2 linked regions of the Sinorhizobium fredii NGR234 genome follow. The protein of the gene in region 1 interacts with the protein of each later gene in a pairwise test. Links are inferred from orthologs where the notes say so. Each region holds a gene or a part of one and is shown on either strand. Other genes may lie near its edges. The genes, in order: lysA and NGR_RS07775.

What was found.
Region 2: the proteins of lysA (region 1) and NGR_RS07775 interact in binary tests that used the Escherichia coli proteins (3 or more experiments, as listed by UniProt). The link is inferred for Sinorhizobium fredii NGR234 from one-to-one orthologs.

What each region holds. Positions count from the first base shown.
Region 1 is NC_012587.1:2,807,767-2,810,903, reverse strand. Bases 129-2,945 are described here. They hold lysA (diaminopimelate decarboxylase), read right to left. Parts: upstream 2,263-2,945; coding sequence 994-2,262; downstream 129-993. Other genes in these bases: argH (argininosuccinate lyase), read right to left, coding at 2,726-2,945; lptM (LPS translocon maturation chaperone LptM), read right to left, coding at 2,277-2,471; NGR_RS24635 (TIGR02302 family protein), read right to left, coding at 129-834. In the rest of the region: more of NGR_RS24635, read right to left, coding at 1-128; more of argH, read right to left, coding at 2,946-3,137. UniProt on the Escherichia coli protein: Specifically catalyzes the decarboxylation of meso-diaminopimelate (meso-DAP) to L-lysine. Is not active against the DD- or LL-isomers of diaminopimelate.
Region 2 is NC_012586.1:1,641,470-1,644,599, forward strand. What follows is about bases 289-3,098. They hold NGR_RS07775 (response regulator), read right to left. Parts: upstream 2,132-3,098; coding sequence 1,445-2,131; downstream 289-1,444. Other genes in these bases: NGR_RS07770 (HAMP domain-containing sensor histidine kinase), read right to left, coding at 289-1,442; NGR_RS07780 (efflux RND transporter periplasmic adaptor subunit), read left to right, coding at 2,382-3,098. Also shown: NGR_RS07765 (DUF3313 domain-containing protein), read right to left, coding at 1-22; more of NGR_RS07770, read right to left, coding at 153-288; more of NGR_RS07780, read left to right, coding at 3,099-3,130. UniProt on the Escherichia coli protein: Response regulator member of the two-component regulatory system CpxA/CpxR which responds to envelope stress response by activating expression of downstream genes including cpxP, degP, dsbA and ppiA.

The sequences.
Region 1 (3,137 bases):
GGCCTGCTGCGGCGACGGCTTGCCGGCCGCAGCCGGGATGATGGTCGGCTGCGGGTTGCCCGTGTCAGCGTAGCTGACCTGCGTCTCCTGGCCGGCGCCTGTTATGCGAACGGTGACGTCGCTGAACTGCGGTATGGTGATTGCGGCCTGCCGGTCGGAGGCTGTCATATCCTCCCGGCCGGTCAGGAAAATCGGTGCGCGGCCGGTATAGGCCGGCGGAGTCACCCAGGCGTCGATGCGGATGTCGGGAGCGGCGATCTGGCGCTCGGGCAGTCGAAACGCGTCGGACACCAGACCGGCGCGATTCGAATAGGAATAGGCGAAGGCGACGCAGGCAAGCAGTATCGGTACGGCCCTCAGCGCCAGAGGATCGTGTCGCGCCACGTCGGGCCGCGGTAGACCGGTGTCGAGACCGTGGACGAGACGCGCCATGCGCGTCTGGTGCTCACGCCAGAGCGCCGCGCCGACGGCCCCCTCGGTTGCCGGCGCGTCGTCCTGCACGCGGATCGCCTGGTGGGGCAGCTGGTTGCGGTCTTCGAGCATCCTGTCGGCTTCGGCGATCTCCGGCCAACGAACGCGGGTAAGAGGCAGGAGCGTCAGGAAAAGCCCGGCGACAAAGGCGAGCAGAACGACGACATGCAGCCAGAATGGTGCCGCACGGAAAAAGCCGAGCCAGCCGGCGGAGAGGAACAGGAGACCGAGCGAAGCGGGTGCGAGCGCACGGGGCAGGAGCTGCTCGGCCAGCAGGATCAGGCGTGCCAGGAACCGCTTCGTCGCCAGCATCCTGGCGAATGACCTCGGTCGTGGCGTTTCATCCTGCCGGAAAAGCGTCATCCGCCCATATTCCCTTTCCATTCCTTTGACCGCCAGTCCCCTCAGCCGTTTGGCGGTCAAAGGTCAGGATAACATCCTTTGTGGCGAAGGCGAGGGCGACACGCAAAACAAAACGTGATCGCCAGGAAGGGCGCCGTTTCGAGCGCAGCCGCGTCGAACTCAGTCAAGCCAGTCCGGCACCGAGTCGAGGTCGATCAGGGCATCGTAGTCCTTGCGCGGGCGGATCACGTGGAAACGATCGCCCTTGACAAGAACCTCGGGCACCAAAAGTCGGCTGTTATAGGTGCCGGCTTGGACCGCGCCGTAAGCGCCTGCCGAGCCGATCGCGAAAAGGTCGCCCGGCTTGGGCATTGCCATTTCCCGGTCGAGCGCCAGATAGTCGCCCGTCTCGCAGACAGGACCCACCACGTCGGCCTTGATGCGCGGCGCGTTGGCGGCGGAAATCTTCACCGGCCTGATCTCGTGATAGGCCTCGTAGAGGGTCGGCCGGATCAGGTCGTTCATCGCCCCGTCGACGATGACGAAGGTCTTTTCGCCGCCATCCTTCACATAGATCACTTCGGTGACGAGAATGCCGGCGTTGCCGACGATCAGACGCCCCGGTTCGGTGACGATCTTGCAGTCGAGGCCCTTGAGCTGGTTCTTGACGATATCGGCATAGGCATCGGGGAGCGGCGGCGGATTGTTGTCTTCCCGATAGGGAATGCCGAGGCCGCCGCCGATATCGACATGGTCGATGGCGTGGCCATCGGAGCGCAGCGTATCGACCAGTTCGCGCAACAGCTTGAAGGCGTCATCGAAGGGCTGCAGCTCGGTGATCTGGCTGCCGATATGCATGTCGATGCCGGTCACCTTGATACCCGGGAGCGTCGCCGCATGGGCATAGACGGCCCGCGCCCGCTCCCAGGAAATACCAAACTTGTTTTCCTTCTTGCCGGTCGAGATCTTCGCATGGGTGCGGGCGTCGACGTCCGGATTGATGCGGAAGGAAACATGCGCCTGCTTGCCGGCGCGCACGGCCCGCTGGTTGAGGATTTCCAGCTCCGGCTCGGACTCGACGTTGAAGCAATAGATGCCGGCTTCCAGCCCCAGATCCATTTCACGCGGGGTCTTGCCGACGCCGGAAAACATGATCCGCTCGGCAGGAATGCCGGCGGCAAGAGCGCGACGCAACTCACCTTCGGAGACCACGTCGATGCCGGCGCCGAGCCGGCCGAGGGTCTTCAGGACGGCCTGATTGGAATTGGCCTTCATCGCGTAACAGACCATCGCATCGACATCGGCGAAGGCTTGCGCGAAGACCCGATAGTGGCGCTCGAGCGTGGCAGTGGAATAGCAGTAGAACGGCGTGCCGACGGCGCGGGCGATATCCGTAACGGGCACGTCTTCGGCGTAGAGGATTCCGTCGCGATAGTCGAAATGGTTCACGGGGTGTCGCTCGCTCAGAGGAGGGGATCAAGCAGGAAGGGGCGGTCCTCGACCGTCTCCTTCGGTTCGGCGGTCCCGGCGGGCGCTTTCGTGTTGATCGAGGTCGTGGCGCCCGGCCGGTCGAGGTCGCCCTTGCGCCCGCAACCGGTGAGCACCAGGCCCGGAATCGCCAGCAGCAGCGCAAGCCGGGCCGCCTTCGTCAATGTCATCGTCATTTCCTCGCCGAAGTTGAAGCCGATTGTTCCTAGATAGAGCGATCTCTTATCGGTTTTTCAATGCCTTGTGCACCCTGTTTGTGTGAGCAGATCTATACGTTTTCACGCATATCGCTGCCCCTCACCCTAGCCCTCTCCCCGCAGGCGGGGAGAGGGGACTTGAGCCGGCGCGGCATCCCCCTTCTCCCCGCCTGCGGGGAGAAGGTCGCGGCAGCGGGATGAGGGGCGCGCCGGCGGAAGCGAAACCATCAATTGCGTGCCCGCCACCAGGCGATCTGCTTGCGCACTTCGGCTGGTGCCGTGCCGCCGAAACTGGTGCGGCTCGCGACCGACGCTTCGACGGTCAGCACGTCGAAGACCTTGTCGGTGATGGCGGGATTGATCGCCTGCAGGTCGGCAAGCGAGAGATCGGCCAGGTCGCAGCCCTTCTGTTCGGCGAGTGCCACGGCGCGACCGGTGACGTGATGGGCGTCGCGGAACGGGAGGCCCGCCTCGCGCACCAGCCAGTCGGCAAGGTCCGTGGCGGTCGAGTAGCCGGAGCCGGCGGCGGCCTTCATCCGGTCGGCGCGCACGGTCATATCGCGCACCATGCCGGTCATTGCCGCGATCGCCAATTCGAGGCTTTCGGCGGCGTCGAAGACCTGTTCCTTGTCTTCCTGC
Region 2 (3,130 bases), on another replicon or contig:
GTATCTGGATGCTAAAGGGCATGTGCCAAATCTCTGATCCGGGATCTTGGCTCAGGTTTTAGCGATGCCAGCGTTAATGGCGGTAAAGGCAGTGTAAAGTTGAGTAAAATCCAAAAGCCGGCATCTGTCGCCAGCCGGGGTCTTCATTCGTATCAGGCTTGATCGTCCAACGGACGATGCGCTGTCGGCTTGCGCGGAAGTTCGAGAGTAATGGCGAGACCGCCTGCGTCCGGCAGCGATGCGTAGACCCGCCCGCCATGGCGCTCGACGGCCTGCCGGGCGATCGCCAGGCCGAGACCGTATCCGCCGCGTGGGACCGCATCGTTGCCGCGGGAGAACGGCTGGAAGATACGCTCAAGTTCGTCTCGCATCATGCCCGGTCCCCGATCTGTGACGCGGATCCTGAGAAGGTCGACCGTCGTTTCGCAAAGCACCGATATTTGCGAATGCTCGGCCGTGTACTTGACGGCATTGCGGACGACGTTTTCAAGCGCCCTGTAGATCAACTCGCCTTCGACCTCGGCGAGGAAGGCACCGTTGACACTCGTGGTGATCGAAACGTCCCGCGCCTGGGCTTCGAACGCCGCATCGCCGAGGATTTCGTTCAGGAGGTCGACGACGTCCAAAGTCTGCGTTGTCGGCGGCAGGCCGGACCTGGCCGTCAGCCTGGCCAGCGTCAGGACCTCCCCCACCAGTGTATCCAGCCGCTCGACTTCCCGGTCGATGCGGTCCAGCATGGCATCGAGCTTTGCCGGACTCTGCCGGAGGACGCCGACGACTGCCTGCAGACGGGATAACGGCGATCGCAGTTCATGTGAAACGTCGTGGAAGAGCCGCTGCTGTGCATCCTGAAGCTCCTTGAGCCGCGCGGCACTGGAATCGAAATCATGAGCAAGCGCGGTGACCTCGTCCCTGCGCCCAGCCATCTTGTCGCCGATACGGACATCGAAGCGACCGTGGGCGAGTGCACTCAAGCCGTCGCGCAGATGTACGACGGGACGAATGAGATACCGCGCGAGTGCTGCCGCGGATATCGTGCTCGAGACGAATATGGCGATCCACGGCATCAACAGGGCGAGGTAGTCGAGAATGCCGCTCGCCCCTTCGGAAACGGAGATCGTGTAGCAAATTCCGTCTTTCACGATGGATCTTACCTCTGCCCTGCCCTCGTCCGCACAAGCCCCGGATGCCGTGGTCTTCGATATCGTCAGGCCGAGCGGTAGCGTTTCCTCGCTGACGCGGACGAACCGCGCGGCGGCATCCCCGCCATTCCTCGTCAGCACGTTCGCGGTCAGGTTCAGAATGACCGTTTGCTCCCGGTGTTCCTGTTCACGCGCGGGAGGCGGGATCTCAAAGATGTTGATCATGAGGATGATGACCGCGACCGTTGTCGCGAGCGTCAGCCAGATTGTCGCGAAAAACTTCCAGAAGAGCCGGGGCATGGTCAGTCCAGCAGAAGTTGATAGCCCTGGCCGCGGACGGACTGGATCCAGGACTGTCCATCCTCTCTGAGCCCGAGCTTCTGGCGAACGCTGCTGATATGGACGTCGATGCGGCGATCGAAGGGTGTCAGCGGTTTCCCGAAGGCCCGCTTCGAGATGTCCTGCTTCGACACCAGTTGGCCGGCATTGCGGGCGAGAACCTCGAGCAGGCTGAACTCCGTGCCGGTAAGTTCCAAAGGCTCTCCGAGCCATTCGGCGGTTCTGTTGCCGGGATGCATGACGAGCCGGCCGGCTTTCAGCGTATCGGTGGAGGTACCGACCACAGACTGACTTGCCCGACGAAGGATTGCCCGGAGCCTCGCGGCGAGCTCTCCCGGCGAACAGGGCTTCGGCACGTAGTCGTCGGCGCCGAGATTGAGGCCCGATATCCGATCGACATCATCGCCTCGCGCTGTGAGCATCAACACCGGGACCTGGCTCAGTTTTCTGATCCTCTGCAGCACCTCGATCCCGTTCATTCGAGGCATCATGATATCGAGCACGATGATATCTACAGAGTTGCCGGCGGCGGCAGCGATGGCCGCGCGACCGTCCGTGTCGGTCGCCACATCATATCCTTCTTCGGCCAGGTATTCCTGCAGAAGCGTTGTCAGTTCGACGTCGTCGTCGATGAGGAGAACCTTGTTCATCTGCTTTCGTCCGTCATTCATCTCAGCCACCCATACAGCACAAACGCGCGCGGACGACGGGATTTTACCCAGCTTAACACTAACTTGACCGCACTTAACGTTCGTCCGGCTACTCGTGGAGCACGGCGACGTCGGTCGTGGGCCTGGGAACGGTCCGCCCTGCCGTTCGCGCTATCGATCGAATGAACCGTCCGTCGAGCTGGCGCAAATAAGGGGAGAGCGCCGAAGCCGTGGAATATGAGGAACGCCGTTGAGAAGATCGTTTATCCCACTCGCCACCGCCCTTGTCGGGGCGGTGCTCCTGCTTCCCTTTCGTAGCGCCATTGCGGATCAGCCCGCCGCGCCCGCCCTCACCGTCTCGCTGGTGGCGCCGGCGCAACGGGAGTGGCCGGAAACGGTTCCCGCAAGCGGCTGGCTGAAACCATGGCAGGAAGCGATCATCGCCTCCGAAACGAGCGGTCTTCGTATAACCGACGTTCTGGTCGATGTCGGATCCGTTGTGAGAAAGGGGCAGACGCTGGTCCGGCTTTCACAGGACAGCGTGGTGGCGGACCTTCGAAAGCAGGCGGCGGCCGTCGAGACCGCCAAGGCAAATCTGGCCAAGGCCAAGGCCGATGCAGACCGAGCCCGGCAGCTTCGTCCTTCGGGCGCTCTTTCCGCTCAGAACATCACCGAACGGCTGACCGATGAGCAGACGGCAAAGGCAAGCCTTGAATCGGAAGAAGCGGCGCTCGAAAGTCAGAACATCAAGCTCGCCCAGACGACGATCACGGCCGTCGACGACGGCCTCATAACGTCGCGCTCGGCCGAGCTTGGCGCGGTCGTCTCCTCCGGCACCGAGCTGTTCCGCCTCATCCGTCAGCAGCGTATCGAATGGCAGGCCGAAGTTTCGGCACGCTACCTTTCGCGCATCTCGGAGGGGCTGAGCGTCGAGATCAACGGACCGGAAGATCGCCCGATCAAGGGCAAAGTGAGGCTCGTCGGACCTTCCGTCAGCAC